Regions from separate parts of the Oikeobacillus pervagus genome, predicted to be linked through region 4. Evidence: riboswitches for the same ligand, from Rfam matches in the RefSeq annotation. Region 4 holds a riboswitch; each other region holds the start of a gene.
What was found. A riboswitch is a leader RNA that binds a small molecule or an ion and turns the genes downstream of it on or off. The one in region 4 is predicted to bind cobalamin.

Region 1: it holds a riboswitch for cobalamin, as region 4 does, so the genes downstream of both, J2S13_RS01830 (FecCD family ABC transporter permease) here and J2S13_RS03070 (energy-coupling factor ABC transporter permease) in region 4, are expected to answer to the same signal.
Region 2: it holds a riboswitch for cobalamin, as region 4 does, so the genes downstream of both, J2S13_RS12365 (acyl-CoA thioesterase) here and J2S13_RS03070 (energy-coupling factor ABC transporter permease) in region 4, are expected to answer to the same signal.
Region 3: it holds a riboswitch for cobalamin, as region 4 does, so the genes downstream of both, J2S13_RS08985 (GNAT family N-acetyltransferase) here and J2S13_RS03070 (energy-coupling factor ABC transporter permease) in region 4, are expected to answer to the same signal.

The regions. Positions count from the first base shown of each region.
Region 1 is NZ_JAUSUC010000003.1:17,629-25,766, reverse strand. It holds gene J2S13_RS01855 (poly(R)-hydroxyalkanoic acid synthase subunit PhaE) at 1-474, shown strand, start outside; gene fabG (3-oxoacyl-[acyl-carrier-protein] reductase) at 528-1,310, shown strand; gene phaC (class III poly(R)-hydroxyalkanoic acid synthase subunit PhaC) at 1,438-2,484, shown strand; gene J2S13_RS01840 (ABC transporter substrate-binding protein) at 2,550-3,521, opposite strand; gene J2S13_RS01835 (heme ABC transporter ATP-binding protein) at 3,587-4,360, opposite strand; gene J2S13_RS01830 (FecCD family ABC transporter permease) at 4,375-5,379, opposite strand; cobalamin riboswitch at 5,549-5,734, opposite strand; gene J2S13_RS01825 (vWA domain-containing protein) at 5,814-7,166, opposite strand; gene J2S13_RS01820 (hypothetical protein) at 7,629-7,826, shown strand; gene J2S13_RS01815 (homocysteine S-methyltransferase family protein) at 7,995-8,138, opposite strand, start outside.
Region 2 is NZ_JAUSUC010000035.1:9,175-17,312, reverse strand. It holds gene J2S13_RS12390 (AAA family ATPase) at 1-510, opposite strand, end outside; gene J2S13_RS12385 (threonine/serine exporter family protein) at 685-1,122, opposite strand; gene J2S13_RS12380 (threonine/serine exporter family protein) at 1,173-1,928, opposite strand; gene pdxR (MocR-like pyridoxine biosynthesis transcription factor PdxR) at 2,084-3,469, opposite strand; gene J2S13_RS12370 (DMT family transporter) at 3,582-4,520, shown strand; cobalamin riboswitch at 4,874-5,056, shown strand; gene J2S13_RS12365 (acyl-CoA thioesterase) at 5,248-5,721, shown strand; gene J2S13_RS12360 (ribonucleoside-diphosphate reductase subunit alpha) at 5,741-7,993, shown strand; gene J2S13_RS12355 (ribonucleotide-diphosphate reductase subunit beta) at 8,010-8,138, shown strand, end outside.
Region 3 is NZ_JAUSUC010000019.1:48,650-56,787, reverse strand. It holds gene J2S13_RS09020 (ParB/RepB/Spo0J family partition protein) at 1-762, shown strand, start outside; gene J2S13_RS09015 (DUF554 domain-containing protein) at 1,003-1,710, shown strand; gene yyaC (spore protease YyaC) at 1,900-2,514, opposite strand; gene J2S13_RS09005 (mechanosensitive ion channel family protein) at 2,705-3,604, shown strand; gene J2S13_RS09000 (DUF951 domain-containing protein) at 3,620-3,820, shown strand; gene ychF (redox-regulated ATPase YchF) at 4,108-5,208, shown strand; gene J2S13_RS08990 (hypothetical protein) at 5,300-5,488, opposite strand; gene J2S13_RS08985 (GNAT family N-acetyltransferase) at 5,503-6,072, opposite strand; cobalamin riboswitch at 6,241-6,428, opposite strand; gene J2S13_RS08980 (TIGR04104 family putative zinc finger protein) at 6,935-7,234, shown strand; gene J2S13_RS08975 (phosphatase PAP2 family protein) at 7,336-7,857, shown strand; gene rpsF (30S ribosomal protein S6) at 8,003-8,138, shown strand, end outside.
Region 4 is NZ_JAUSUC010000005.1:21,369-29,506, forward strand. It holds gene J2S13_RS03040 (cobalt-precorrin-5B (C(1))-methyltransferase) at 1-306, opposite strand, end outside; gene J2S13_RS03045 (precorrin-8X methylmutase) at 312-959, opposite strand; gene cobK (precorrin-6A reductase) at 1,049-1,816, opposite strand; gene J2S13_RS03055 (sirohydrochlorin chelatase) at 1,813-2,700, opposite strand; gene cobJ (precorrin-3B C(17)-methyltransferase) at 2,791-4,374, opposite strand; gene J2S13_RS03065 ((2Fe-2S) ferredoxin domain-containing protein) at 4,371-4,763, opposite strand; cobalamin riboswitch at 4,889-5,071, opposite strand; cobalamin riboswitch at 5,234-5,426, shown strand; gene J2S13_RS03070 (energy-coupling factor ABC transporter permease) at 5,600-6,355, shown strand; gene J2S13_RS03075 (energy-coupling factor ABC transporter substrate-binding protein) at 6,359-6,649, shown strand; gene cbiQ (cobalt ECF transporter T component CbiQ) at 6,646-7,422, shown strand; gene J2S13_RS03085 (energy-coupling factor ABC transporter ATP-binding protein) at 7,419-8,138, shown strand, end outside.

The DNA of each region.
Region 1 (8,138 bases), on a different contig from region 4:
CAACAAACGATGGATCCATTTGCAGTCTGGAAAAGTCTTTATGAGAAAACAGAAGCAAACTGGAATGAAGTCATTCATGAAACGATGCAAAAGGAAGCTTTTTCAGAATGGATGGGGCAAGTGCAAAACGCCTATTTGCAATACCAAGGTGTGATCCAAAAAACAACAGAGCAATATTTAAAGCAAGTGAATATGCCCACTCGTGAGGAAATCTCCAATGTAGCCTCTCTCATTATTAATTTAGAGGAGAAAGTGGACCAGCTAGATCAAAAAGTAGAAGAAGAATTATCGGCGAATGAAACCTCTACTGAGATTTCTAGACTGAAAGCTAGCATCACGAGATTGGATAAAAAAATAGATCGTATGGTGAAGTTAATGGAAGAACAGGTGGAAAAAACTCAGGTTCCTTCTCAAAAAACACCACAAAAACCTGCCGCAGCACAACAGACAGAGGCCAATAAAAAAGAATCTTAATAAGTATTGATAAATCTTCTATAAAAAATAGCTACGTAAGGAGTGTTTTGTAAATGACTATTATCGAAAAGAAACGTGTTCAAACTAGTGAAGAGGCTAACAAATTAAACGGGAAAGTTGTCATTGTAACAGGAGGTTCCCGTGGGATTGGTGCTACCATTGCGAAAGAACTAGCAAAAAAAGGGGCAAATGTTGTCATTAATTACAATACAAGCTTTGAGTCAGCTGAGTCCGTTGTAGATGATATACAACAATTCGGCGGAAGTGCACTGGCCTGCAAAGCAGACGTAGCCAATTTAGAAGAGGCTCAATACTTAATCGAGAAAACCAAAAGCCAATTTGGGAAAGTAGACATTCTAGTTAATAATGCCGGAATTACACGTGATCGTACATTCCGGAAATTAAGTGAAGAAGAATGGAATGAAGTCATTAATGTAAACCTTAATAGTATCTATCATACTACTTCCGCAGTTATTAATACGATGTTAGATCAAAAATATGGACGAATCATTAACATCAGTTCAATTATTGGCCAAGCGGGCGGATTCGGACAAACGAACTATTCCGCGTCCAAAGCGGGAATGATCGGTTTCACAAAATCACTTGCTTTAGAAACAGCGAAAAGCGGAATAACCGTCAATGCCGTTTGCCCTGGCTATATTGAAACTGAAATGTCTGCTGCGATTCCAGACAATATTTTAGAATCAATTGTTTCAAGAATTCCGATGAAACGCTTAGGATCTACCTCTGAAGTGGCTGAAGCCGTGATCTTTTTAGCGAATAGTGATTATATTACAGGTCAATGCTTAAATGTAAACGGCGGAGTATATATGTAACTCAAATCTTGAAAAATAAACCCACTTTCATGAAGATGCTTTAGTTGTCCCTTGTACTATTTGTTGCAAATGAAGGAGGAAATCAATGGTGTATTCTACGACAAAAGAATTGGAATCTTGGGTCAATATGATGCCTGAGGTTGTACAAAAAAATTATGATCGGTTTAAACGAGTTTCTGAAGTTTTAGTAAAAGATCCTGAACCGCAAGTTGGACAAACCCCTAAGGAAGTCATTTGGACGAAAAATAAAAGCAAGTTATACCGCTATCAACCAACAAAGGAGAAAACAAATAAGGTCCCTATATTAATGATTTATGCCCTTATTAATAAACCTTATATTTTAGATTTAACTCCTGGCAGTAGCTTAATTGAATATTTGACAAATCAAGGACATGATGTGTACCTTTTAGACTGGGGTACACCAGGATATGAAGATCGAAACATGAAGCTAGATGATTTCATTTTAGATTATATCCCTCGTGCAGTTCAAAAAGTGCTGCGGACGTCCAATGCGAATGAAGTGAGCTTACTCGGTTATTGTATGGGGGGGACGATGACATCCATTTTTGCCGCCCTTCATCCTGAGTTACCAATTCGTAATTTAATCTTCTTAACTAGCCCATTTGATTTCTCTGATACAGGACTATTTTCAAATTGGCTTGACGAGCGCTATTTTAATTTAGATAAAATGGTCGATACATTTGGTGTAATCCCTCCAGAAGTAATTGATCTTGGAAATAAATTGTTAAAACCACTTGTGAATTATATTGGACCTTATGTTACCCTTGCCGATCGGGCTGAAAATGAAGATTTCGTGAAAAGCTGGAGTCTTATGCAAAAATGGGTACATGATGGAATTCCGTTTCCAGGGGAAGCTTACCGACAATGGATCGGTGATTTTTATCAAAAAAATAAATTAATCAATGATGAATTATATATTCGCGGGCAACAAGTAAAGTTAAGCAATATTAAAGCAAATATTTTGAATATTGCTGCTCAGCGTGATCATATTGCTGCCCCTGAACAAGTTGAGCCGTTATTAGATAAAGTCGCAAGTAAAGATAAAACATATCATATTATGCCTACAGGCCATGTATCTGTCGTTGTTGGTGGCAGTGCTGTTAAGAGAACTTATCCAACGATCGACCAATGGTTAACAGAGCATTCTAAATGATGTACATAGAAAAAACCTTCGTATCCGAAGGTTTTTTCTTGATTGAATGGAAAAATTATTGGACATTATTCTAAAAACTTCTCAGGATAAAATCCTTCTGCTAATGTTTTCAACGCAATTGTACTGCGAACTCCCTCGGAACCTGCGGACAATGGAAGGACGACGAAACGTTTTTCTTTTACTGCTTTTACTGCCTGTAAAATTGGGTGATTTTCTAAAAATTTCTTCTTCTGTTCAACGGTCTCTTCCCCATAATCCATGATGACAATCACTTCTGGGTTTCGTTTTACAACTTCTTCCCAACTTGCGCTTGTCCATCCTTTTTCAATATTTCCAAAGATATTCTCCCCACCGGCCCGTGTAATTAAATCATTCATAAAGTTTTGGGCTGCAGTAAAAGGTTCCTTTTCTCCACTATCATAAATAAACACTGGGATAGGGTCTTTCACCTCACCAATTTTCGCTTCAATTTCATTCATTTCTTTTTCAATTTTATTTGTCAGTTTCTCCGCTCGGTCCTCTACCCCAAATATCTTTCCAATATTATAAATATCTTGAAAGACATCCTCCATTGTGGGAGCAACTTTATTAGAAGATTCATGCAAGTAAGCGTTGATTCCATCTTTCTTCAATTGTTCAATCGTCCCCACCCCTTTTTCAGTGAAGGCGCTTTTCCAACCCCCATAAACAAAATCAGGTTCTGAAGCAATTAACACTTCATAGGATGGGTATTTCTTTGAAAGTACTGGAATATTCTTATATGCTTCTTCATATTCTGGCAAAATTTGATCATCTAAATAAGCAGTACCAACCATTGAGTCCTCTAATCCAAGAGCAAGCATAATTTCTGTTACATGTTGATTAAGGCTCACTGCTCTTTTTGGAGGTTCTGTGATCTTCAGTTCATGATCAAGATTTTGAATCGTCACAATTTCTTTATTATTCGCTTCTTTGGTTTTCCCTTCTTCTTTCAAACTCCCGCATGAGGCGAGTAGTAAGATAAGAGCAATCAGAATAAAAAATACGTTTTTTTTCATATTCATTCGATCCTTTCTTAACGATCATTCCATTAGATATTTGAAACTTGTTGAAAATTCCGACTTTAGGCATCCTCTTCTGCATGATAGAAAAGATGGATTTTCTTTGTCACGGGATGAGTTCCGATTTCAACATGTACATTGAACACTTCTTTTAACAGCTCCTTTGTTAGGACTTGTTTTGGGGTTCCAGAGGCTACAATCTCACCTTGGTTGAGTACATATAATCGGTCACAATAACATGCCGCAAGATTTAAGTCATGTAAAGCTGCCACACAGGTGACTTGTAATTCTCTAATTAATTCCAATACCTGTAACTGATGGTGAATATCTAAATGGTTGGTTGGCTCGTCCAAAATCATAACCTTCGCTCCTTGAGCAATTGCCCTAGCAATCATCACGCGCTGCTTTTCGCCCCCTGATAATTGGGTAAACCGTTTATCGATATATTCGCTCATATTCACCTGGCTCAAAGCATTCCGAACGATGTGCTCATCCTCGACCGTATCGGGTTGAAGAAATTTCTTATGTGGAGTACGCCCCATCAGAATGATTTCAAAAACATTAAAATCAAAGGCAACACTGGACTCCTGACTCACAACGGAAAGCTGTTTGGCGATTTCTTTCGTGTTTATATCCGTAATGGACCGTCCGTCAAGTTGTATCACCCCTCCATCAGGTTTTAATACACGATACATATTTTTTAAAAGCGTCGATTTTCCACTTCCATTTGGGCCAATGATTCCCACCAATTCCCCATGATGAATAGTTAAAGACACTTGATTGATTATTTTTTTATCAAAAATAGTATAACTTACGTCTTCTACCGAAATTTCCATCCATTATGACCTCCTTAAAAAGAATATGAATTTCTACGTAAAAGCCATATAAAGAAAGGTCCTCCACATACTGCTGTAATAATTCCAATCGGCATCTCTTCAGGAGCAATGATAATTCTTGCACAAATATCTGCCAGTAATAAAAAGCTGGCACCTGCTAAAGCACTGAGTGGCAATACTCTTCGATGATCAGATCCGACTAATAAACGAACAATATGAGGGATGACTAATCCGATAAATCCAATCGCACCACTTACGGCAACGAGTACCCCTGTTAATAGTGAGGTGATGACAATCAGTTTTTTCCGAAAAGAGGTTAAATTTACTCCTAATGTAACCGCTGTCTCATCCCCCATAAGAAGAAGATTCAAAGAGCGGAATTGACTCCAAAGATATAAAAAAGCAATCGTCACAATCAAAGCTGGGATGAATAAATATTCCCAACGGGCTCCTGCGAGACTTCCCATCATCCAAAACATCACATCACGAATTCCTTCTGCTCGAGGTGACGAGATGACAATAAAATTCGTAATAGCTGACAGTATCATCGAAATCGCAACACCGGCGAGCAATAGTCGGACGGTCGATATTCTTCCATTAATTTGTGAAAAAAAGAAAACAAATATGGTAGATAAAAGTGCCCCTAAAAAGGCCGCAAACGATATCGCATATTGACCTAAAAATGAAAATACACCTAAGACAATCACCAATGTTGCTCCTACAGAAGCACCTGATGATACCCCTAATATGTATGGATCAGCCAATGAATTTCTAACAACTGCCTGCACCGCAGTACCGATGATTCCAAGTCCTGCCCCGACAATCACACCTAGAATCACTCTCGGAAAGCGTATGTCCCAAATTATCGTTGCCTCTGTCGATTGGATACTTTCATGGAAGAATGGGAGTTTAGAAAAAACTACTTTCCAAACAGTAAAAGGATGGATGGAAACCGGACCTACCATCACACCGATCGTCATCAATAATAATAATAGAACGATAGATAGGATGATAAACATATAGAAATGTCTAGGTTGTTTTTGAATCTCCAGAAAAATCTCTCCTTTTTAAACTATTTTTCTAAACAAAAAAACACCCATCAGTAAGTAGATGAGTGTAGAACGAGAACTTCATTATGAGAATTTGAACGTTTCCACGTCCTATCTTTTCACCTCCCGAAAAAGATAGTACTATATTGTCTTCAAGGCAAGTCTCCTGACTCATGCATCATCCTAGTTTAAGCCCTTCCCATATCATTTGAGATATAGTGGATATGCTTATTTCGTCTGCATTAACAGTTGCGGGAACAGTTCTGGATTTCCACCAGATTCCTTATCAAGTCCAAAAAAGGACACCTTGAATCCCCTATCATATTAAGTTAACATATTGAGTATATCGATAGTTTTATCATATTGCAATGATGAATAAAGAAAATACCTTATAGATCTACCTTTTACTTGTTTCTACGAATTTCCTCACGTTCTTTATATCCTTTGTCACGTACTTCTTCACGTAATTCGTACCCACGATTTCTAAGTTCTTCGCGGTATTTATATCCTGAATCTCGTGCATACTCACGTACGGTATATCCCCTTTTACGAATGAACTCACGAATTTCATAATGAACAGTACTATCTAAGTCTAAATTTTGTTTCAAATCGTTTGTGAATGCAAGTAATTCATTTTGTTCTTCTGTAGCAAGATTGACCATTTCATTTTGCTTTGTATATAACTCATTCACTCTTGTATTTTGTGAATCATAATATTTATTCACATTTTCAGTTTGCCATGAATGCCATTCATTCAACAGTTCACTCTTTTTTTTATTAAAATAATCTGCAAAAGCCTGTTTTGAATTTACATCCACATACTCGCCTTTTCCAGCATCTGCTACGAGTTTTAATGCTTTTTGCCCGGCATGATCAACGTCAAACCCGATGATGTTAATCACGGCTTTAATATCTGATTGGTTGAGTTCCTTTGCAGCTTGGACTGGGTCACCACCACATGTTTCAATCCCATCACTCACAATATAAATAATATTTTCGACATTTTCCCCTATTTGATTATGTAAATCTTCTTTTGCAGCCGAAATAGATGCTGCTAGTGGAGTCCATCCAGCAGGTTTAAATGTATCAAGTGCTTTAGAAAAAGTTTCCTGATCATATGTCGATAAGGGGTAAACCACTTCTGTACTAGAGCAAGAAGCGGCTTTATCCTCCTCTTTTCCAGTACCTTTATGTCCATAAACACGAAGAGAGACATGAACATTTTCCGGAAGATCAGTAACAAATTGCAGCACCGCATCTTTAGCAAGCTTCATTTTTTGTTCACCTGAAATCTCAGCAGCCATACTTCCACTAGCATCAAATAAAATTTGTACATTGATTTTTTTAGCTTTAGGATCTGTTTGGAGGTCTACTTTTTCGTCTGGAGTCTCACTAATCTCTTCAAAAGAAGTGTCAAAATTATTGAAAAATTGGGCATAATCACGATAGTCTTCAGCTGCTAAAGCCAAAAGCCTCCCATAATATTCTTCAGCTTTTTTTCCTTTAGGAAATGTTGTAATGGCTTTTTTTATTTTTTCCTCCTTCTTTGAAGCCCCCCTATACTTACCTGGCTCTGTTTTCAGCATATCTTCAATATTTAGGCTAGTATATTTTTCATAATCCAATTCTTGCTTTTCAACTTCCTGTTTGTCTGTCACCTTATTTTCTTTTGCTGGCTGCTTTGTTGTTTCATTAGAACAACCTACGATGATCAACATTACTAAAATTAAGGAAAATGCTTTTCTTATTATCCCCATCGATTCTCCCCATCCTTTCACAGTCAACTAATTATCAAATTAACGATAAATGATTCAGTTGTCTATAGGGTGAAAGCTTTGTTTCTTGGTTTTAAATGGCGAATAACTAGTAAAATATTACTATATACGAAGTCGATAGTGATTGATTATAACCAGATAAAGATTATTTATATTGGTGAATAATGTTGTAGCACAACTCCTGAATTTATTCGTAAACCTAGCGTCAAACATAAGAAATGGGTGAATATCGCGTCTCTGCTGACTTTTTTCTATTTTGTAAGGGAAAATCTATTAATAACCTTAAATTCATTTGATATATTGACAGAATGTTAAGATCGTTTAAATATCTTAGAGCCTACGTTAAGGGTTTGTAAAAAATGGAAAAGACTCCTTGTATGGACGCAAAAATATAGTATGATAACTATGTACTTTTTTTACGCAACATATAAGGAGGCGTTGGAGATGAAAAGTTTAAAGCAAAAGTTATTGGTAATGTGTACAGCTTTCATGCTAGTAGGGGTCGCCGCTGGTTGTAACAAAGAGGATACGGAAAAAGAAGAAGACCAACAAGTAGAGGATCAAACAGAAAATGAAAACACAGAAAACGAAGATACAGAAAATGAAGATACAGAATCTGAAGGCACAGAAGAGGAACAATAAAATATATTCTAGGGAAACATGGGGATGATCCTTGTGTTTCCTTTATTTTTTCTTTAAGAAACTAGTTTAATGTTATCAACAATGGGATTTTGCAAGCATGTCTCTGAAACAAATAAAGGGCAAATATGCGCCCAAACGAACACTTGTTTTCTTGTTTTTATAATGGGGCTACGGCATATTTTGCAATTTGCACTCCTTTTCATTCTGTTCACTGATTTCAGATTCTTTTCCATAGTAAGTTTGTAAAAGTAGATTAGCAGTAAATGTATTCGTTGTGATGACATCGGCCCCCGCATGCAAATAGCGGGTATG
Region 2 (8,138 bases), on a different contig from region 4:
AATTCCCTCATCCGTATCAACAAAAATATTAATAAATCCTTGCATATACTTTTTTTGCTTTTCATAAATGTATTGAGAGAATTCTAGTAAACTTTGATCATCTTTCGCAAAAATAAAATCTTCCTCATAGTCTTCGTGATTCTGATAAATCGGCAACTTGGCCAATGCTACGTTAAAATCTTGAAAAAGAAAAACATTATTATTTATAGAAGGTTTAACGATGAACTGATTCTCGTTATTGAATGATGTATATCCAATAGTGGCAATCTCCATACAATCAAAGACATGAGCCATAATCTTTACCTTCTCTGATTGATGTTGAACCATTTGATTTACAATGTCCCATATTTCTTCCATATTATCTTCAGCTCGATACATTTGATAAGATGTATGGGTCTCTTTTATTAGTGCGTCTTTTATAGCTTGTAAAGAAATGGCGAAATCATAATAATGTGGCATCGTTTCATGGGTTATTCGATCAAATTGTATAAGTGTTGGAACTTTAGGCATAGTGGCATCCTTTCTCTTTTTGAATTTTCTTCCATTGTATAATAATTAGATGCAATATACTAATATAATGTTAGGGGGTCTTCCTCCTGTTCTAAAGTTCAGAAATACTTCCCGAAAAATGGGACTAACGTTTAATTCTTCATCATGTTAGTTTTTTTTAGGGGTGGTTGTGCTTTAACGCTTAACCCCTTTAAGCACAAGTTGAACCATGACTTCTGCGAAAACGAGTCCCATTGCAATTGCGCCAGAAATCATAAAAGCTTTCGTTGCTAATGGAATGGCCGCCATATAATCATTTCCAGCCACGTGTCGCATCGCATCATACGATAATCCTCCAGGAACGAGCGGGATAATTCCAGCCACACTGAAAATAATAATCGGCATTTTATATCTTTTTGCCATAACATGCCCAATTAAAGCAACAAAAAAGGCCCCGACGAATGATGCTTGAACGGTATCGACCCCTGAATCCGCAAGTACAATATACGAAATCCATCCGATCATCCCGACAAATCCACATTGTATTAAGGAGTGCCGAGGAGCGTTAAAAATAATCCCAAATCCAGCCGAAGCGATAAAACTAAGGGAGAGTTGTTCGATTATATAATTCATGCGCTTCGTTCCTTTCTTTGAAAAGATATCCTAATCATCTTTCTATTTTTCTAAAATGAGAAGACAACGGCTACACCGGCCCCAATAGCGAAGGCTGTTAAAAAAGCCTCGGCTCCCTTAGAAAGGCCAGAAACAAAATGCCCTGCCATTAAGTCACGGACAGCATTTGTAATCAGTAAACCTGGAACAAGTGGCATAACAGATCCAATGATAATTTTATCAAGTTGCTCTCCTAAGCCAAGACTAACGAGCAAAACAGATAGCAATCCAATCACAAAGGATGAACTAAATTCAGCGAAAAATTTTACCTTTGTAAAATGGTGGATCAGTAGCAAACTAGAAAATCCGATTCCTCCGACAAAAAAGGCAGGAAGAAAGTCTCCCCAAATCCCTTTAAACATAATTAAAAAGCAGCCACTAGCAACTGCTGCTGCAATGATTTGAATCCAAACGGGAAAGGCTAAGTTTGCTTTTTCTAATTCCTTTAATGCTGCACTAGCTTCCGATAAACTAATATCCCCACTTGAAATTTTTCGAGAAATGCTGTTCACACGGGCGACTTTCTCCAGGTCGGTTGACCGCTCATTAATTCTCACAAGCCTAGTTGGATTTACACCATCCATTGAAAAAATAATACCGGTTGGCGTTACAAAACTATGGGTCTGAGAAATCCCATAAGCGGCCGCCATCCTAGTCATCGTATCTTCCGCTCGGTATGTTTCAGCCCCACTTTGCATCATAATCCGACCTGCTAGTAAACAGATATCAATAACCGATTGAATATCTACTTCTTGGTCTTTATCCATTCCTTTTCACCTCATTCTTACACCGAACAATTAATGATAATGGATTTATGTTATAGTATCTTTAATTTTTCTGCAATGAAAATTGAACAAACCAATTAACTGAATATGAATTTGAACTGTGGACCGGCTTGGTAGTACATCTATATTATGTGTTTTCAACGTTTAAACCAAGCTTTAGCCAGCAATTGGACTGCTTCTCGTATTTCATCTTCAGATAAGAGGGCAAAACCGAGTAAAACTGTTTGATTATCAGACTTCCCATATGTGGAAACCGGATAAACTTTAACCCCTAATTGGGCTGCTGTGCAAATTAGTTCATTTTCTGTCATGCCATTATTTGCACGTACTAACACATGCAATCCGGAATCCTGGCCAATGATTTCAATATAGGGGGGGAAATAAGTAGACATGTAAGAAAAGAGCAGATCTCTTTTCTTATTATAAATGACTCGCATCCTGTGAATATGTTTTTCAAAATGTCCTTCTTGCAAAAATCTTTTCAAAATTTCTTGGTCGATACGTGATACCGTTTGTGCATGGAAAAAATCTTTTTGAAACCGTTGTATAAGTGGTTTAGGCAAGACCATATAACTTATCCGTAACGATGGAAGAAATGATTTGGAGAATGTGCTCATATAGATGACTTTATGATTGGAATCCAATCCCTGTAATGCAGGAATGGGCTTTCCTGAATAACGGAATTCGCTATCGTAATCATCTTCAATAATATAGCGGTTGTCTCCTTTTTCAGCCCAATGTAATAACTGCATTCTTCTTGAAATCGGCATGATCATCCCGCAAGGAAATTGGTGGGAAGGTGTAACAAAGACAACATTAGCCTTGCTCTTTTCTAATTCAGATAAGATGATTCCATCTCGATCAAGAGGGATTAATTTCGTGTTTTCCACCCCTTTTTCGAAAATCATTAGCTTTCGATGATATCCAGGGTCTTCAACGGCCCATGTACTATTTTTGAGCAGGAGGACAAGTTGTTTTATTAAGTAGGGAGTACCAGCCCCAAGCACAATTTGACTAGGGGAACATCGAACACCACGGGACTCATAAATATACAAAGCAATGGCCTCTCGAAGATCATATTCCCCTTGTGGATGCCCAAGTAAAAGCAATGACTCGCGTTCGGAACGCCATATGTCACTGGCTAATTTACGATAAGTGGTATATGGGAAAGAACGCGGATCCACTCCCGAATGGGTGAAATCAAACGTAAACTTTTTATCCTCTCTTTTTTCTTCAATTGGCTCAAACGACTTTTTGGGGTTAAAAATCGGTTGTTCCATTTCACATACATAGAAGCCCTTGCGAGGAATGGCTTTGATATATCCTTCCGCGACAAGCTGATCGTATGCTGCTTCAATCGTGTTTTGGCTAATTTGTAAATGATGAGCTAATTTCCTTTTAGAAGGAAGCTTCGTATGGTGAGATAAATTCCCCGTTTTGATTTCATGTTTGATCTCCTCATACAACTGTACATATAGTGGTTTTTTTAAATTAGCATCAAGCTTTGGAGTGAATTGAAACATGTTATCTGACCCCTTTTGTTTATATAAAACTGATCCTTCATATAGTATCAGAAATTCCCTATAATACCTATGTCATTGATTGCTAAATAATGAGTGCAGGGAGGGGCATAGCATGAAAACATCACGTCAACTTGGTCTTGTAATGATTATAACAGGTGCTACATTTTGGGGATTATCTGGTCCTATGATTCAGTGGTTTTTTCAACAGACGAACATGTCATCTAGCGATTTTTTAGTTATTCGGCTGTTACTGGCGGGAATCACGATGTTGGGGTATTTGGCATTTGTAAAAAAACAAAATATATTGGCTATTTGGAAGCATAAATCCCATTCCATCCAACTGGTGCTCTTCTCCATTATCGGTATGTTGGGTGCTCAGTATACTTTTATAGAAGCACTACAATATAGCAATGCGGTAACGGCGACATTATTCCAGTTTCTTGGACCTGTTCTCATTACGATTTATGTTTCAGTACAGGGGAGAAGTTTTCCTTCTAGGAGACAATTTTTAGCCGTCGTGGCCGCTATAGCAGGTACGTATTTTCTTATTACAAATGGTTCGATAGAAAGCATCGTTTTATCGAAACAGGCCATCCTGTTTGGAATATTAACGGCTGTTGGTTTTGCCTTTTATACGATCCAGCCAGCACCACTAATTAAAAAATGGGGAACACTTATAATCGTAGGTTGGGGAATGCTACTAGGAGGCATCGTTTTACTTATATTTAATCATTCCCTCACACCACAATATTTTACTGATACGTTAACCATGTCGACCTTTGCCATGTTACTAGTCATTATCGCAAGTGGAACCCTATCATTTGTTCTATATATAGGAAGTCTAAAGTATTTGACCGCAACCGAAACAGGCATTCTATCCAGTATCGAACCATTCGTAGCGGCCATCGTCTCCGTGATTTGGTTAAAGGAAGTGTTCGGAGCATACCAGCTATTAGGAGGACTGTTTATTATCATAGCCGTCATCTTCCTGACGACTCCTGATAAAAAACTAAAACGCAGAATCGCTATGGAACAGTCATCAGAAGGTTGATAATAGGGAAAAACGTCATCTAGTAGATTAGGGAAGCACATAGTGTTGGAGATTCCTAAAAGAAGTGCAAAAAGATACGGGAAATGAGCATATATGCTTGGAAATAATCAAAAAATCAGAGTACAAGCGCAAATCTAGCAAGGAGTAGTGCAAAAGTCTATGGGAAATGATCAAATTCCCGGGGGAAATATGCAATGGCAAACTAGCGTAGAAACTGAAAAATGAATGGACGATATGAGCTTCATTCTCCGCAATTTTTATAAAATCCTTGTAAAAAGAGAGAGATTCCTTTATAGTTAACATTTGATGATGCAATATTTTGTGTTTATAGAAAATAACACTACTATATATAGTGAATAACCGATAAATACGGTGTCTATTTTTAGACTGAAAAGGGAATCTGGTGAAAATCCAGAGCTGTCCCCGCAACTGTAAGTGCAAACGAAATAAGAACAACCACTGTCATTCTTTGATGGGAAGGTCTTAGAGTAGGAGGAAGCACAAGTCAGGAGACCTGCCGTATTTATAGCGTATGTTCTTCTTCGGGAGTTGGGGAGAAATAACGATGGTAGTCTTGTAGACAAGTTCAATGTCTATTTATTTATCAACGTTAAAAAACCCATTCTTGGAATGGGTTTTTTTATATATATAAAACAAATAGATTGGACGATCGTTCCCTTTCTCGAATCCCAATATGAGTAGTGGAAAAATGGAAGTGGGGATGAGAATGAAAACTGAAATTTCGTCGAATATATCTAGAACGTATCAATCAAAGCTCGTTTTACCGCCGCATACAAATCATATGGGAACAATTTTTGGCGGGACGGTCCTTTCCTATATTGATGAAATAGCAGCGATATGTGCGATGAAACATTCTAAAAAAGTGGTTGTAACAGCTTCTATCGATCAAGTTGACTTTGTGTCTTCTGCAAAGGTTGGGGATATTTTGATATTGGAAGCAGTAGTTGTTTCGACTGGTCGAACGTCAATGGAGGTATTTGTAAAAGTCGAGAGTGAGCATTTAACAACTGGGGAAAGGTTACTAACGACGACTTCGATGCTCACAATGGTAGCCGTTGATGAAAACGGTGTTCCATCTCCGGTACCAAAAGTCATTCCTGAGACAGATAAAGAAAAGGAATTATTTCATGCAGCACAAGAGAGGAAAAAGGAACGAGATAAGAATCATACCGCAGATTGAATGGTAGGAGGAAAATAAAATGACCGATATGACTAAACATACATCAATTGAAGAAATGATAGAAAAAGTAGAGTATTTAATAGCTGAGATGGCTGCTAAATTCCCACATATTCCCCTGGAGGATTTTAGAGAAAAGGTATTAATCTCTTTAAGATCAAGGGAAATTTCATTAGAGGATGATGTCTATAATATTTTAATTTTATCAGCTGTTGAAAGAATTAGTATGAATGAACCTGATTGGACCTATATTGCTTCGTCTGTTTTTATTCGTAGGCTCTATCGACAGGTAGCAAGGGCTAGAGGTTATGATGAAGAAGAAAAATATGGTTCTTTTTATCAATTGATTTCTACACTAACAAAGTTGGGGATTTATAGTGAAAGTTTATTAGAAAAGTATTCATTACAGGAAATATCCTATTTACAATCAGTTCTAAATCCAGATAAAGATCAGCTATTTTCTTATATCGGGATTGTAACGTTAGCCGATCGTTATTTGGCCAAAACGCATGATGGTCAATTATACGAATTGCCACAAGAGCGTTTTATGGTGATAGCAATGACTTTAATGAAAAATGAACCAAAAGAACAGAGATTAACTTTAGTTGAGGAGGCTTATTGGGCCTTATCCAATTTATATATGACCGTGGCCACCCCTACTTTAGCAAATGCCGGAAAAGGTTATGGGCAATTATCTAGTTGCTTTATCGATACGGTGGAAGATGATTTACGTAGTATTTACGATTCGAATACGGATATTTCGACATTAAGTAAAAATGGTGGAGGAATCGGTGTCTATTTGGGGAAAATCCGCAGTAGAGGCAGTGATATTAAAGGGTTTAAAGGAGTGAGTTCAGGGGTTATTCCTTGGATGAAACAATTGAATAACACAGCTGTTTCCGTTGATCAATTGGGGCAAAGACAAGGGGCAATTGCTGTTTATTTAGATGTTTGGCATAAGGATATTTTCGCCTTTTTAGATACGAGACTTAACAATGGGGATGAGCGGCAGCGTACACATGATTTATTCACAGGTGTATGTATTCCTGACCTTTTCATGAAGCATGTTGAACAGCGGGAAGATTGGTATTTATTCGATCCTCATGAAGTTAGAAGGGTATTAGGATATTCATTAGAAGATTTTTATGATGAGGAGGAAAATGGTGAGTTTACACAAAGATATTGGAAGTGTGTTCATCATCCCCTATTATCAAAAAAACGAGTTCCAGCCATTGAAATTTTTAAATCTATCATGATTTCCCAATTGGAAACAGGGACACCTTATATGTTTTATCGAGACACAGTGAATCGTGAAAACCCAAATAAACATAAAGGAATCATATACTGCAGTAACTTATGTACAGAAATTACCCAAAATATGAGTCCAACCGTCATGGAAGAAGAAAAAGTTGTAGATGGAAAGATTGTAACCTATAAAATACCTGGGGACTTTGTCGTCTGTAATCTTTCCTCGATCTCATTGGCGAGAAGTGTGAGAGACAATGTTTTGGAACGGCTGATCTCCATTCAAGTGCGCATGCTTGATAATGTAATTGATATTAATACAATTCCGGTCTTGCAAGCACAAATAACGAATCAAAAATACCGATCAATTGGATTGGGGACATTTGGATGGCATCATTTATTGGCTCTTCAAGGGATTAAATGGGAAAGTGAAGAAGCTGTTGAATATTGTGATCGACTTTATGAAGAGATTGCTTATTATACGATACGTGCAAGTGTAAAATTAGCGAAAGAAAAAGGAAAATACCCTCACTTTGAAGGTTCAGAATGGCAGAATGGGAGATATTTCAACCGTAAAGGGTATATTTCTCCAAAATGGCAGGAATTGAAGAATGAAGTCCAAGAGCATGGGATACGAAATGGTTACTTAATGGCGATCGCCCCAAACTCAACAACATCGATTATAGCCGGTTCTACCGCAAGTATCGATCCTATTTTTAGAAAAGAATATTCAGAGGAAAAGAAAAATTACAAAATTCCCGTCACTGCACCCGATTTATCAGCAAAAACGACTTGGTATTATAAAAATGCTTATGAAATTGACCAACATTGGTCTATTCAACAAAACGCAAAACGTCAACGGCATATAGACCAAGCGATTTCCTTTAATTTTTACGTAACCCATGATATTAAAGCGAGTGCATTACTAATTTTACATATGGATGCCTGGAAATCTGGGTTGAAAACAACGTATTATGTCCGATCAACATCAAGCAGTTTTATAGAAGAATGTGAAAGTTGTGAAAGCTAAAGAGAGGGAGAAGGAAATGACTATAATTGAAAAACGTTTACTAATGGACCCAACTGCGCCCAATTGTTCTACTGGAATTATAAATGGACAATCTTCCAATGTTTTAAACTGGGATGATGTTCGGTTTTCTTGGGCCTATCCAAAG
Region 3 (8,138 bases), on a different contig from region 4:
AACCAATTACGTCCCAATCCTTATCAGCCTCGTAAAGTGTTCCAAAAAGAAGCGATTGATGAACTGAAAGAATCTATTTTGCAACATGGAATCCTCCAACCACTTATTGTGAGAGAAAGTATTAAAGGGTTTGAAATAGTGGTTGGTGAAAGAAGATACCGTGCTGCTAAAAAGGCGAACCTAGAAAAAGTTCCAGTTGTGGTCCGAGAATTATCAGATCAACAAATGATGGAAATGGCCATTCTAGAAAACCTTCAACGTGAAGATTTAACCCCAATTGAAGAAGCAACGGCCTACCAAATGCTAATAGAAAGACTGGATCTAACACAAGAGCAATTAGCAAAAAGATTAGGAAAAAGCCGTCCACATATTGCCAACCATATTCGATTATTATCCTTACCGGCGGAAATTCAGCAACATATATCCGATGGAATTATTTCCATGGGGCATGGTAGAGCATTATTAGGGTTAAGAAAAAAAGAACATTTATCATCATTGGTGAAAAAAGTCGTAAAGGAACATATCAATGTACGTCAACTTGAAACATTGATTCAACAGTTGAATGAAAATGTTCCACGTGAAACAAAAGTTGCAAAGGAAGAAAAGAATCTTTTTCTTGAGGAACAAGAAAATGTTTTAAGAGAAACATTGGGAACAACGGTTACAATTAAACAACTAAAAGGGAAAGAAAAAGGGAAAATTGAGATTGAATTTTTTAATCAAGAAGACTTGCAGCGAATTCTTGATTTACTTGATCGATAACGTTCATTGTAAACAAGTCATTAGGAAAGTGATTTTTTGATTCTCTCCTCTTCTCTTAAGAAGAAGTGAAACAAGGGTACATGGTAAACAAAAGTTAGTCGGAATCTCTTCGGCCGTCTTTTGTTTCTTTTTTTTGAATTGAGTAGGAGTTTATGTTTCATAATCGAAATATCATCTAGTTCATGTTATTTTAGTAGTATTCTAAAAGTTCAGAAATCTAGTAAAAGGGAATGAATACAGATGGTACTGACTGGGGCGATTGTAAATGGGGCCACGATTATGTTAGGGGCAGCGATAGGGAAATTCCTTAACCGGATCCCTGAGGCTATGAAAGGCACGGTGATGCAAGCAATTGGATTAGCTGTGATTGTATTAGGTTTACAAATGGGGTTTAAAAGTGAGAATTTTTTAATTGTCATCATTAGCATGGTCGTTGGAGCGGCTATAGGCGAGTTCATGGCTTTAGAAGAACGATTAAATCAAATGGGAAGGTGGCTAGAAAATAAAATTGGATCTAAAGAAAAGGGGAATGCTAGCATTTCGGAAGGTTTTGTGACAGCTACGTTAATTTTTGTCATTGGCGCAATGGGCGTGATTGGAGCATTGGACAGTGGAATTCGGGGGAATCATGATGTTCTATTGACAAAGTCTATCATAGATGGGGTTACAGCATTGATTTTAACGACAACATTTGGGATTGGCGTGCTTTTCTCAGCTATTCCTGTCTTTCTTTATGAGGGGATCATCGCTATCTTTGCCACACAGATTAATCGTTTGATCCCTCAAAATTTAATGGATCAATTTATTTTAGAAATGACTTCTGTTGGGGGGATTATGATTTTTGCCATTGGCTTGAATGTATTAGGTCTAACCAAAATTCGCGTTGCAAATTTATTACCGAGTATACTCATCGTTGCAGTCATAGTCGGATGTCTTCATGCTTTTTGATAAGTTGATGATAAAGCAAAAAAATCCGAGTGCAAAAGCAATCAGATTTTATTCCGCATGATGAATGGCAAGGGCCTTCAATTAGATAGTGGTATTTGTTTCCTAGACCGTTCAACCAACACTAAGATAAGGTTTCGCATTTATCCCGCCTTAACGGGCAGTAAAACCCCCACTGAATGAAGTTTCACTTTATAGTGTCCTCTCTTCATCTGTTACAAGTGGATGTAATTCTAATCTTCGTTGATATTTACGAGAGACTTCTACTATGCTTTTTGAAATGATTTTTGCCATCTTCATGACAAGATTTAATCGTGTGTTTTGTAGAACAAAAAATTCCATAAAACCACTGACATTGACAATTCCAGTAATATGGGCCTCACCAACAGGCGGAAGTTCTTTTTGGACACCGGCTCCTGGTTTGACAGGTCCATTCGCAATTTGAATGATTCCGACGCTTTTTAATTTTCCTAAGCAGGCATCCACCCCTATAATAAAAGGATTCACATGTTCCTTATGGATGGAATCGAGCTTTTCCTGCAAATTTACTGCATGGACGGGATCATCCAAAGTGCCATAGATGTGAAAATGAGAAAGCTCGCTTTCGGCAAGAAAAGTTCCTGTGAGTGGACCTAAGGAGTCACCTGTTGACCGATCTGTTCCGATGCAAACGAAAATGATTGGGCGTCCAGCAGATGCTGGGAGAAGTGATAATATTTCATGGGAAATCTTTTTCGTTGCAATATGGTCTGTATATTCAACTCTCATTGGTTCAGGTTTTCGGTCAAAGATCCCTTTAAGCTTCATTAGATCCACTCCTTTTCAATCATAGTAATAGTATACGGATATGAAGAAATTTCTATACATAAAAATGGAATAATTGTTTTAGTAATATGGAAATAAATTGAATTGAAAAAGTTTAGTACTACAAAAGTCAAATGAAAATTGATAAAATATACATGCTCTCAGTGATGAGGAAAAGGGAGAGAAAATAATCATGAACGTATATGAAAAAATGGTTGATAAACTATGGGAAAAGTTCTCAAGTGAAGATACATGGATAGCGATAGGGGAAGGATCATTAAGAATAATAATTACCTTACTGTTAGCTGGAATTGTTGTAAGGATTGGAAGGATTATCCTTCGTAACTTTTTCAGACTCCGGTCTAAATCTCCTTTAACCGTGTCTGAAAGAAGGGAAAATACATTACTGAAATTGCTAGAGAATATTATCTCCTATGTAGTTTATTTTATGGCGATTATCAATATTTTAGAAATACTAACTTTTAACATTAAAGGGTTGCTTGCTGGTGCAGGAGTTGTTGGATTAGCTATTGGTTTTGGAGCTCAAAACTTAGTGCGCGATGTGATTACAGGATTTTTTATTATTTTTGAAGATCAATTCTCGGTTGGGGACTATGTAAGAATTGGGCAATTTGAAGGGACCGTTGAGGAAATTGGGTTGAGAACGACGAAAATTAAAGGAATCAATGGTGAGTTAAATGTATTGCCTAATGGAGGTATTACTGAGGTAACGAACTTTTCTATTCATAATAGCATTGCGATCATCGATGTGAGTATTGCTTATGAATCGGATATTCAAAAAGCTGAAAAAGTAATAGAAGAATTATTGCAAGTTTTGCCGGGCAAATATGAAGAAATCGTTGCCCCTCCACAACTTTTAGGAATACAGAATCTTGCTGCATCTGATATTGTATTAAGAATTACAGCCGAAACTCTACCGACAAACCATTGGTATATTGCCCGAATGATTCGTAAAGAAATCAAATTATGTCTAGACCAGAATGGAATCGAAATCCCATACCCACGACTTGTTACGTACTCAAGGAAAGAACAACAGGAAAAACCTGTGGAAGTAAAACACGGAGGCGAATAAGGGAGGAGAAAGGAAATGGAGCAAAAAAACTTTCAATTACATGATATTGTCGAGATGAAAAAACCCCATCCTTGTGGGGTGAATCGTTGGAAGGTAATCCGTATCGGAATGGATATTCGAATAAAATGTGAAGGTTGTCAGCATAGTGTGATGCTTCCCCGCAAAGATTTTGTTAAGAAAATGAAGAAAGTACTTGAAACAGCGACTGAAGAATAAAGAGATGGTCCTTAAGGTTCATTATACTTTGCCTTAAGGATCAGTCCTCTTTCTTTTTTTCGCCCTTTTCCCAAAGATATTCTTTTGGGAACGCTAGAATCCCTTGTCTTTTTTCCACCATATATCTATAATTGTGAAAGGTTTATATTCAATTTTTCTGAATAAAAGATAAGTATCTTTGCTTGAATGATGCCTTTCCTGTTTTGTGAAAGTCTAAGTCTTTCCAGAATTTTAAAGGATGGTTTGTGTGTATAGACAATTATTTATGAATAGAGGAGTGACGAAGTATGGCGTTAACAGCCGGAATTGTTGGCTTACCGAACGTAGGAAAATCAACATTATTTAATGCCATTACAAAAGCGGGGGCAGAATCTGCCAACTATCCCTTTTGTACCATTGATCCTAATGTTGGGATTGTAGAAGTACCAGACGAACGGTTAAATAAATTAACAGAGTTAGTACAACCAAAGAAAACGGTTCCGACCGCTTTTGAATTTACAGATATCGCTGGAATTGTAAAAGGGGCTAGTAAAGGGGAAGGCTTAGGGAACAAATTTTTATCTCATATTCGCCAAGTGGATGCGATCTGTCATGTCGTCCGCTGCTTTGCGGATGAAAATATCACCCATGTTTCAGGAAAGGTAGACCCTATTTCTGATATCGAAACGATTAACTTAGAATTAATACTGGCCGATTTAGAAACAGTGGATAAAAGAGTTGGCCGTGTAGAAAAAATGGCGAAACAAAAAGATAAAGATGCGATGATCGAACATGAAATCCTTGTGAAATTAAAGGAGGCATTTGAATCAGAATTGCCAGCTCGAACTGTCGAATTCACAGAAGAGCAAATGAAAGTTGTGAAAGGGTTACATCTACTTACAATTAAGCCAGTACTTTATGTGGCAAACGTTGGAGAGGACGATGTTGTCGATCCTTCAGAAAATCCTTATGTACAACAAGTTCGCGAATTTGCCGATAAGGACCATGCTGAAGTCATCGTCGTTTGTGCTAAAATTGAATCTGAAATTGCTGAATTAGATGACGAAGAAAAGGCAATGTTTTTACAAGAATTAGGAATTGAAGAATCTGGACTTGACCAATTAATTCGTGCAACATACAGCTTACTTGGGCTAGCTACATACTTTACTGCAGGTGTTCAAGAAGTACGTGCTTGGACATTCCGAAAAGGGATGAAAGCACCAGAATGTGCGGGAATTATTCATACCGATTTTGAACGTGGATTTATTCGTGCCGAGACTGTTTCCTATGAGGATTTATTAAATGCAGGTTCAATGGGAGCGGCTAGAGAAGCAGGAAAGGTCCGACTTGAGGGGAAAGAATATTTTGTTCAGGACGGGGATGTTATCCATTTCCGTTTTAATGTGTAAAAGAATAAGAAAAACGGAGTGTTGAGAAATACAACGCTCCGTTTTTCTATTCCGTTTTTACATCGTTCAAAATATAAAGGAAACCTTCGAATTATCGGCCCAATATAACCGTTTGTAATGCTTTATCTAAATAGAGTTGCTGCTCTTTTTTGTTTTCTTCAAGTTCGGAGATAGCTGCTTTTAACTCCATATATTTTTCTATGACCTTTTCCTTGGAAGAATAAATGACGAAAACAGCACCTAGACTATTAATATAATGATTGATCTTCTTTTCTTGCATGATTCTCTCTCCTTTTACTTATTATATTTTGCTAGACGGATAAATTGCGAAACTTGTTCGCTTGTTATAGCCTTTCCTATTCTTGCCATGAGAAAATTGACTTCAGAAGCCTTAATATCAGGGTCATTTGTTTTGTATTCTACAAATCGAGCAGACTCAAGCACCTTTCTTAACATATTTCTGTACAAATAAGGATCGCCATTGGTGAGTTTTAAATCCCAATGCCAGCAATATTCTAGAGAAATAATAATATAATGTTCCAACTCCTGTTGGGTGAAGATAGAATGCAATAATTTTTTGGCAATGCTTCGGTTTCGAAAAGTGGGAGCCACTTCAATGACCCCTAGTACTTTCAGAAAATCTAATTTAATCCATCTCTCCTCTTCCTCTGGTGAAAGTATGATTGTATAACCAATGATTTGCGAATCCACGATAGCTAAAGCCATAAATGCCTGTTCCGTCTCCATTACTTGTGTTAATGTTTGCTGTTGATGATGTGCTTCTCGAAATCTATTTAAATCTGGATGGAAATGGTTATATTTTAAGTGTCGGAATACTTCCTCTGGATCAGAAACAATCTTCACTTCCCCCACCCCTTCTCTTTTATGAGAAATTGAACGATAAAAAAAGAGCATTCGGACCAAGGGCCGAATGCTCAGAATAGTTTCTTTCAAACATCATCGTATAGAAAAAAGAATAGACTTCTTCTATATGAATTCTTCACAGACACCTCCCTATTACCCGTAGGAATTATTGCGCTTATTAAACAGGCAGGTCTCCTGACTTAACTTCATCGTTTCCAGCGTCTTCCCATTTCATTTTGAAACAGTGACAAATAGCAGGTCGCTCAGAATTACAGTGGCGGGAACCGTGTCGGATTTACACCGAACTTCCCTTTTAAGCTATAGTAAAATATAGCACCTGTTTAAAAAAGGAATATTCACTTGTTGTTTAGAAAACTTTAAAATATAGAACTGTGGATCACCCTTTAAAAATGTTGACCACGGCAAGCCTCAAGCGCCTGTCGTCTAGCGAATTTTTCCGTTTACTCCCTCTGATAAGTCAACATCAGCTCAAGAAGGACCTTGCTCTCGTTTCTTTTATTTCAGTCGAAACTTGAGAAATCCGTACGGCGATGATCGAGGCGCTTCCGCTTTTGTACATCTAGCTCCAGCGCCTATCGTCTAGCGAATGTCTCCGTTTTCTCCCTACGATAAGTCAACATCGGCTCGTGGACTTCCTCGCCGTGTTTCCTTTATCTCAGTCGAAATCTGCAACATTCGTACGCCGATAACCAAGGCGCTTCCGCTTTAGTTAAGTATAATTCAGTCTTCCTTTTGTGTCTATTTTTATTTTCTGAATTTTTAATTTAAATTCCTTTATGTTTCTGTTTTGTGAAACCTTTTAGTTTATTGAATCGTATTCTCTAAAAAGGGGGAAATGGTTATGCCTATTTGCCAAAATTGTCAAAGTAAATGGAAGTGGAAAGAAACTCTTTTGAAATCATTTTCTTTTTCCTATGGATGGACGTGTCCTTACTGTCAGCATATACAATACGTGTCAGCTAAATCGAGAAAAAAAGCGTCGGTTTTTACGACTTTGCCCATTCTTCTTTGGTTTCCATTGACCATCTTTCATGTCCCTATTTCAGTTATTCTAGTGATAGAGTTGATCGCCTATGTGATGGTTCTTTTGTTAGTACCAAGATTGTACCAATTACGGAATAAAGAAGAACCACTTTGGTGAAAATAATCAAGAGAATTACAGAAAATTTACAAAATCCTTCGTATAAACTAATAATGATCTTTTACACTAAAAGAAAATGAAGTTTAGAGGGGGTTTTTCAAGTGGAAAGGGCAAAATCATGGTTTATCAAACAAGATCAAGCCTATTTTTACTTTCTTAATCGCCGCTCGAAATTATGCGTGTCTTTTTTTAAACATATTACCCATCTTGGGGGAGCGATGTTTACAATTGGATTGCAACTTATATTATTAATGTCAAGTAATCAAACATTGAGAAAGGTTGCATTGCTTGCTTTAGTATCGTTAGTTGTCAGTCATGTAGTAGCTGTTTTAATTAAAAAGACTTTTCAAAGAATCCGTCCGTATTTAGCCTTGCCTAATGCAATGGTACATGGTCATTTATTCAAGGACTACTCTTTTCCATCCGGCCACACGACAGCTGTTTTTTCCATAGTTATTTCTTATCTTGTTGTCTATCCATCCCTTTTACCTTACTTACTGCCAGCTGCCCTTCTTGTAGCCGTTTCTAGAATTGTGTTAGGTGTTCACTATCCCTCAGATGTTCTTGTTGGCGCATTATTAGGAACATTTACAGCGATTACTTTTTCTACCTTTATGTTTTAAGTCTATTGAAATCTATTTTTGGGGATGACTCATTGCTTTTAAGATACCATTATGGTATAATTTCTTCCTGTGAGTAATGAAAACATTGCTCCTTGCTCTTTTTAAAAGGAAAGAGCCGTATAGTCCATAAGGAGGTGAAAGAAAGATGAAAAAGTACGAATTAATGTACATCATCCGCCCAAATGTAGATGAAGATACTAAAAAAGCAGTTGTTGAGCGTTTTGATAATGTCTTAACTTCTAACGGTGCGGAACTCATCGATTCTAAAGACTGGGGTAAAC
Region 4 (8,138 bases):
GACCCCACCATCCAGCATAATATTGGCTTCATTATTAAATGAAACAGTCGACTGAATGAGGGCGCCATGGGTCGCATCGGGGTCATCACCAGCATCTTTAATAATTCCAACAGTTACAGCATCATTTTGGTAGGATATATTTTCGATTGTAAAAGTTGCGAATCTTCTTGCGGGTAAATAGATGGTCACTTCAGCTGGTTCTTCTTTCGTTAATAATGTGATCAATGCAGCCTTTGTTGCCGCTGTGGCACAGGAGCCCGTTGTGAACCCTTCCCGCATGGATTGACCTTTTTTTGTTTTTTCCATTTTAATTACCCTTTATTAGCTAATAATGAGATGGCATTTAATGCTGCAACTGTAACCGTACTACCGCCTTTACGGCCGATATTTGTAATGAAAGGAATATCTAATTTTGCTAATTCTTCTTTCGATTCTGCTGCTGAAACAAAGCCAACGGGCATTCCAATGATCAGCCCTGGTTTTGCTTCCCCTTCTTTAACAAGACGAATGAGTTCTAAAAGGGCCGTTGGGGCATTTCCAATTGCATAAATTCCACCATCTGCTTCTTTCATAGCCTTTCTCATGGAAATGATCGCTCTTGTTGTATTCAGTCTTTTCGCTTCTTCCATTACATCTTTATCTGATATGTAAACCTTCACATCACATCCAAATTTCTCGATACGAGGCTTACTAATTCCTACTTGAACCATTTGCACATCCGCTACAACCTTTTTTCCATTACGAATAGCTTCTATTCCTGCCTCAATCGCTTTTGGATGGAATACTAAACTTTTTCCTAATTCAAAGTCGGCTGATGCATGAATAACACGTTGTACGACTTTATATTGCTCAGGTGAATACGAATGCTCTCCAACTTCTTCATCAATCATTTGAAAGCTGCGTCCCTCAATTTCCTGAGGTTGAACTGTTTCTGGTTTAAAATCCGTTAAAAATTCCATTTCAATTTCTCCTTCTTTTCATTATTTTTATGAACTTGGTCTGACGGTCACAAAGTTTGCCCCTGAACACCAGTGGAAAACTTATATTCTTATTTACTTAATACTAGTGGGAGCTGTTCTAGCACCTCTTTAAAAGTAGTGCATTTATTTTCATACTCGATTTTAGGGCGAGTGATCAAAATCGTTTCAATATCTAATTCTCTAGCAGCTGCTACCTTTTCATTGACAGATCCTTCTTTTCCACTGTCTTTCGTAATGAGTAAAGTCACCCCATATTGTCGATAAAGGGCTTGGTCAAATTCTTTTGTAAATGGCCCCTGAATCGCCACGATATTTTTTTGCGGAATTCCTAATTGTTCGCATTTTTCCATATTGTCCTTTCTTGGTAACATGCGGGCAATCATGCGAGTGTTTGGACAAGAAAGTAATATTTCACTAAAAATTTGCAATGTTTTACTGCCCGTCGCTAAAAAGATGACTCCTTGTTTTTTTGCCGCTATTTCCGCCGCTTCTTCATAACTAGAAGCCTTAATGATTTTTTCATATTCTTGTTCAATCACGGGTCTTTCATAGCGAATGTACGGAATATTAGCATTTTTCGCCGCAAGAATCGCATTTTTTGATGCCTCTTCTGCAAATGGATGACTTGCATCCACTATGGCTTCGATCTTTTCACTTTCAATAAGGTCGGTCATTTCATCACTGTTCAAACGACCGACCATTGTGTCAATACCCACTTTTTCAAGTTCCACTCGAGCATTGTCTGTTACAACGGTTGCTAAAAGTTTCAAGCCTGATTCTTTTATTTGGACGGCTAAGCTTCGTGCATCACTTGTCCCTGCCAAAAATAAAATCACTTATTCGTCACCTCCTCATGATGATGATCATGATGGTGATCATCATCATGGTCATGGTCGTGATGATGGTGATGATCAATGTGGTCAACTAAACCTAGTCGATATTGACAAGTATCACAATTCATAACCACCTGACCTTGTAGCGCTTCATTCATCCGATCTAATAAAATTTGTTGTAATTTTTCATGGAAACCAAAATATCCTGCCAGTTGGAACTGGATATGAGGATAAGTAGATTGATAGTCTTCTACCATTTTTTCCAGTCTTTTAATCAAAATGCCCGTAAACAAGAAATAGGGTAAGATGGTAATTTTCTTTGCACCTAGTTTGATACACCGTTCAACAGTTTCATCGATCAGTGGAGTCGTAACCCCCATAAAAGCAGGTTCAACTAACGGATAATTCAATCTTTCCCATAACAGTCTGGAGATTTTATATAAGTCACTATTGGCATCTGGATCACTACCACCTCGACCTAATAGTATAACGGCTGCCTCCTCTTGTACTGCTTCAACAGGTTCGCCAATTTCTTGTAGGCGGGATTTGCAAATGTCTATTGTTAATTCATGTACCCCGATTGGCCTTCCGTAAGTAAAAGAAACATGAGGATATTTTTTTTTCGCTTCATCCAATTCGAATGGGATGTGAATCTTTGAATGACCCGCAGGCAATAACATAATCGGAATGACGGCTACAGATGTCGCTCCTTTAGAAACACATGCTTTTAGTCCGTCTGAAACGGTTGGCTTCTCAAATTCTAAAAAGCAAGTCTCTACTAAAATATTTTCGTCAATTTGTGGTTGGAGCTTGCGAATAAATATTCTAATTTGCTCGTTACCTTCATGATCCCGGCTTCCGTGCCCAACAAATAAAACAGCTTTCATGAAAATTCCTCCTAAACGTTTATCCCGTTCTTGCGGTCTACAACCGTAAAATTCGGTTCCCAAATTTCTAACAACACCATTTTGAAAACTTTATTCGCCACAACCAAGTGGTTCTAAATCCAACACAGGAGTAATATCTTTATACTGAAAACCATGGACATTTTTTACCCGTTTGAAGAATTTAAAAAAGCTCTCATTCGGATGACCTTTTTCTTTATATTCTTTAATGATCCCGGTAACGATTGAGAGGGCTTCGTTTGGCTCCACCCCTTCGGCAATCAATTGACCACTATGTGCGGTTCTGCCGACGGTTTTTGCACCGATAAATAGATCAAATTTTCCTTTTCGAAACACGAGCCCAATATCTTCTTGAACTGCTTGGTAACAAGCCATTCCACAGCCGTTAATGCCGATCTTTGTTTCCTTTGGCATGTCCATTCCAGAAAAACGTTCATATAGTTCTTCTGCTAATGGAATTCCGTCCTTTTTCTCCCCATCGCAAAAATCACAAGCCTTAATCGTAAGGACATCCCCAATTGGATTTACGAGCAATCCGGTTTCTTTTAGTTTGGAGACAATCAATTCAGGTTGATCTGTCGGTACCCTTACTATGATGTAATGATGTGGGGTATATTCCATCGAGCCTTTATCTCCAATGATTTTTGCTAATGTTAACATTTGCTGTGCAGTAAATTGCTTATTCGCAACCCCTGGGCTCACTGCCAGTTCAAAAATTTGTTCAATTTTTTGAAAAGGAATCATTGATTCTTCAGGAGTATCTTTCATTCCTACTATTTTGGCAGCTTCTTCGGCAAATTTTAGAGAGGACGATTCCTCTTCTTTTCCTCCATGAAGCGCCCAAGGTTCATTTTCCCTTTTCAAACGTTCATGTGGTCTAAGTTTTTGTTTCGTAGAGTTTAGCGTGTATTTACGCTGGTATCCCCTTGGTGTGATGATTTTCCCGTCATATAAAAAGGTTGTAGAATTACCGATGACGACGGTTGTTAACATCCCGATTTCATAAGTTAACATCTCTTCTAATGTCGTGATCATAATATGTTCACGGTCCCTGTATGCGCTTTTTACTAATCCTACGGGTGTCTTAGGATCCCGATATTTTAATAGAATCCGTTGTGCTTCCACGATTTGTCTTGTTCTTTTTCCACTTTTCGGATTATATAAAGCGATGACGAAATCGGCTGCTGCTGCAGCTTCAATTCGTTTTTCTATGATACTCCATGGTGTTAAATGATCACTTAAGCTGATTGTACAAGAATCATGCATAACAGGTGCGCCTAAAAGAGAAGCACAGGAGTTAATCGCTGAAATTCCTGGAATCACCTCTACTTTTACACCTTCTGCTTCTTTCCACCCTTTTTCAATTAATACCTCATATACGAGACCAGCCATCCCATAGACACCCGCATCCCCACTAGATATGACCGCCACTTTCTTTCCTTCTTCGGCTAGTTTGACGGCAGCTTGAGCACGGCTGACTTCCTCCGACATTCCTGTACTAATAATTTCTTGGTCTGTAATTAAATCTGTGACGAGCTCTACGTATGTTTTATAACCAATAATGCAATCACTTTCTGCAATAGCTTCTTTTGCACGCTCTGTAAAATGTTTAACACTTCCTGGACCAAATCCTACGATTAATAATTTCCCGGTCACAAAACTTCCTCCTTTTTCGCTTCTTGCTTTTCTTTCTCAATTCCTTTGACGCGATTGTTTTTTAAACTCATTCCCGTTTGCGTCCGCTCATATATAACCTTCGATTTCAATATTTGATTGTTTTCTAGATGGGAGTGCACCAATTCTTTCGCAGAATCAACATCGATCCCTTCGTACCACACAGCATCTGGATACACAATGACAACACAGGCATCTTTACATCTACCATTACACCGAGTCCGGCTTGTATGAATATAGCGGTCTAGTTCTCTTGTTGTAATTTCCTTTCTAATGGCTTGGGTGACTTCCTCTCCTCCCTTTCTCATGCAACTAGAACCGTTACAAATCAGAACATGCTTTTGCATATCTTGTAAATTCCATGTCGTCATTCTTGCCCCTCCCATTTTCAATATAAAAATAATTCCAACAAAAAAACCCCTATCTTCTGGAAGATAAGGATTTGTATGCAAATGAACAATAGCTTTATGCCACACACCTATTCCTCCCACCGAAGAATAAAACGCGACTTAAAGCAGGTCTCCTGGCTTATGCTTCTTCCTCCCTTGTCCCTTCCTAGTCGTTACCTAGTGGTTTTGACAAGCTTGTCCACACTTACAGTAGCGGGGGCTGCATCGGATTTTAACCGATTTCCCTATTATCCAATATCCTAATTGGCACTTTAAATCATCTTATGTAATTGTCGTTTGATATTTTTTATATCACAATATTTATAACTATGTATTCAAAGTTAACAAATTATTCAATAATTGACAAGAAGTTTTTTTAATCTCTCTTTTCTGACATTTTCAAAAAAATTGTAGACAAACTGTCACAAATTCCCTATACTTTAAATTAATTTCATATTTTTTCGAAAATAGGTGCAAATAGGGAACCCCCCTCTATTTGCTTAAAAGGGAAGCTGGTGAAATTCCAGCACGGTTCCCGCCACTGTAATTTGGAGTGTTTTGCAATAGGCCACTTTTGTATTCAATGGGAAGGCGCAATTCACAAAGAAGATAAGTCAGGAGACCTGCCTGTTTTCCACTCTCGATGTACCTACGGGATATAGGGGAAATCGCATGACATGTATTCTTCATGCATTCTTAACCGTAAGTTATGAATGCTTTTTTATTTTCCACAATATTTCATGTGATTTACTTTTCTATATGTATATCTATTTTTCAAGAGAAAGATAGGAGAATATTTTGAGAAGAGGAGAATTTTCATGAGGAAAAGCTTTTTTTGGTTTTGTAGTATTTTAATGTTAGCGTCTTATTTTTGGGTGAATTCTTTTTCGAGCACCCATGCCATGCATATTGCTGAAGGTTTTCTCCCAATCAAATGGGTCATTATTTGGTGGATCGCTTTTCTACCCTTTTTATTCATCGGAATCCTTCAATTAAGGAAATTATTTCGAAATTCCCCTGAAATGAAAATGGTTTTAGGTCTATCCACTGCCTTCGCTTTTGTGTTATCGGCATTGAAAATCCCGTCTGTTACAGGGAGTAGTTCCCATCCAACTGGATTAGGGTTTGGGACGATCTTATTCGGACCTATGATCATGAGTGTCGTTGGATTTGTTGTCCTTTTATTTCAGTCATTGTTACTAGCTCATGGTGGCATTACTACATTAGGGGCGAATGCCTTCTCAATGGCTGTACTTGGACCTTTCGTTGCCTACGGAGTATACAAAGCATCGAAAAAGATGAATGTTCATCATAATGTATCGATCTTTTTAGCAGCTGCCTTAGCAAACCTAGCTACATATGTTGCAACATCGTTTCAATTGGCGCTTGCATTTCCAGACTCTGTAAATGGAATCATAGGTTCTTTTATGAAATTTGCTAGCATTTTTGCTATCACGCAAATTCCTTTGTCCATTGTCGAAGGTTTGCTAACTGTTATGGTATTAAACTTTCTAGCAAAATATAATCGTGAAGAACTATCCACTTTAAATGTGCAAATGAAGGAGGCGAAATAATCTATGAAGAAAAATCTCTTTCTTTTATTTGTTATTTTATTATTTATTATTGTTCCTCTTGCTTATAATACTTCATCAGAGTTTGCGGGAACGGATGGAAAAGCTGTCGATGCAATCGAATCTATTAATCCCAAATATGAACCTTGGTTTTCAAATGTTTGGGAATTACCTGGTGGAGAAGTGGAAAGTTTATTATTTGCCTTACAAGCTGCGCTAGGGGCTGGCTTTATTGGATATTTTTTCGGACTGTCCAAAGGGAAAAAGAATGGAAATAAGAAAGAAACATTAAGATGATTATCGATACAATAGCAAATCAACAAAGACTTTCAACTATACACCCAATTGAGAAATTTATCTTCGCAATTGGGTGTCTACTTACGACTGTCACCCTAAGAGATGTAGGATTATCCTTGCTCATTTTCTTTATCATGAGTATGATCATCATAATCGTTATGGACATACATATTTTGCTTTATTTGAAGCTTTTAAGTCTACCATTATTATTCATTTTAACAAGTATTATTTCAATTCTTTTCACTTTCTCCTTGGAGCCTTATTCAGGGGAAGATCTTATTTGGTCAGGCGAAATAGGACCTATTTTCATTTTTATTTTATTTACCAATTTTGAAGTAGCGATTGAACTATTTCTCATTTCTATAGGTAGTGTGACATGTATTTATTTTTTTATTTTGTCCACACCCGTCCATGAACTACTGTTTGTTTTAAGTAGACTTAGACTTCCGAAAGAATTAATTGATTTGATTTCCATCACATATCGTTTTCTTTTTATGTTAATGGAAACAGCCATTCAAATGTACTATGCACAGTCAACGCGGTTAGGACATCGTTCATTTCGAATTTCTTTACGTTCTTTTTCAATTTTAATCCCAAATCTGTTTATCCAAACATTAAAAAAGAGAACAGAAATGCAACAGGCGATTGACTCAAGAGGTGCCGATGAATTAATTCTTTCGTTTACTTATGAAGGGAAGGTGAATAAAAAACATCTTTTCTTCCTTTTCTTTTTTTTCATCATTCTTTTTAGTGGAAAGGTGTTTTTTGAATGACAGTGCCCATCCTCCAATTGGAGAATCTATCATTTTCCTATCCAGATCGTACAAATGTTTTAAAGAATATTAACCTCTCATTTTCACCAGGGAGGAAAATAGCCGTATTGGGAAATAATGGTGCAGGTAAGTCTACTTTATTTTTGCATCTAAATGGATTATTACGGCCTAAAAATGGGACGGTCTATTTTAAAGGTCAACCTTTAAAATATAAGAAAAAAGAACTGGTTCAACTAAGAAAAAGTGTCGGCCTAGTCTTTCAACAGGCTGATTCACAAATTTTTGCATCGACTGTCAGGGATGATGTGGCATTTGGTCCGAAAAATTTAGGCTTAGCAAAAGAAGAAATCGAACAATATGTGGATGAGGCATTGCGACTAACGGAAATGACCAACTATAGTCGAAGGCCCCCTCATTTATTAAGTATTGGAGAAAAGAAACGTGTAGCCATCGCGGGTGTACTTGCGATGAAGCCAGAAGTCATCGTATTGGATGAGCCCACCGCTGGACTGGACCTCTATTATTCGGACCGTTTATTACATATTCTTTCAAGTATCCATCAGAATGGAACCACTATCATTCTGTCCACCCATGATGTGGACTTTGCCTATGAATGGTCAGATGAAATCATCATCATGAATAATGGAGAAACTCTGTATTCAGGTGATGGTCATGGTGCATTTTCAGACGAAGGAATTTTAAGTAGAAGTCACCTT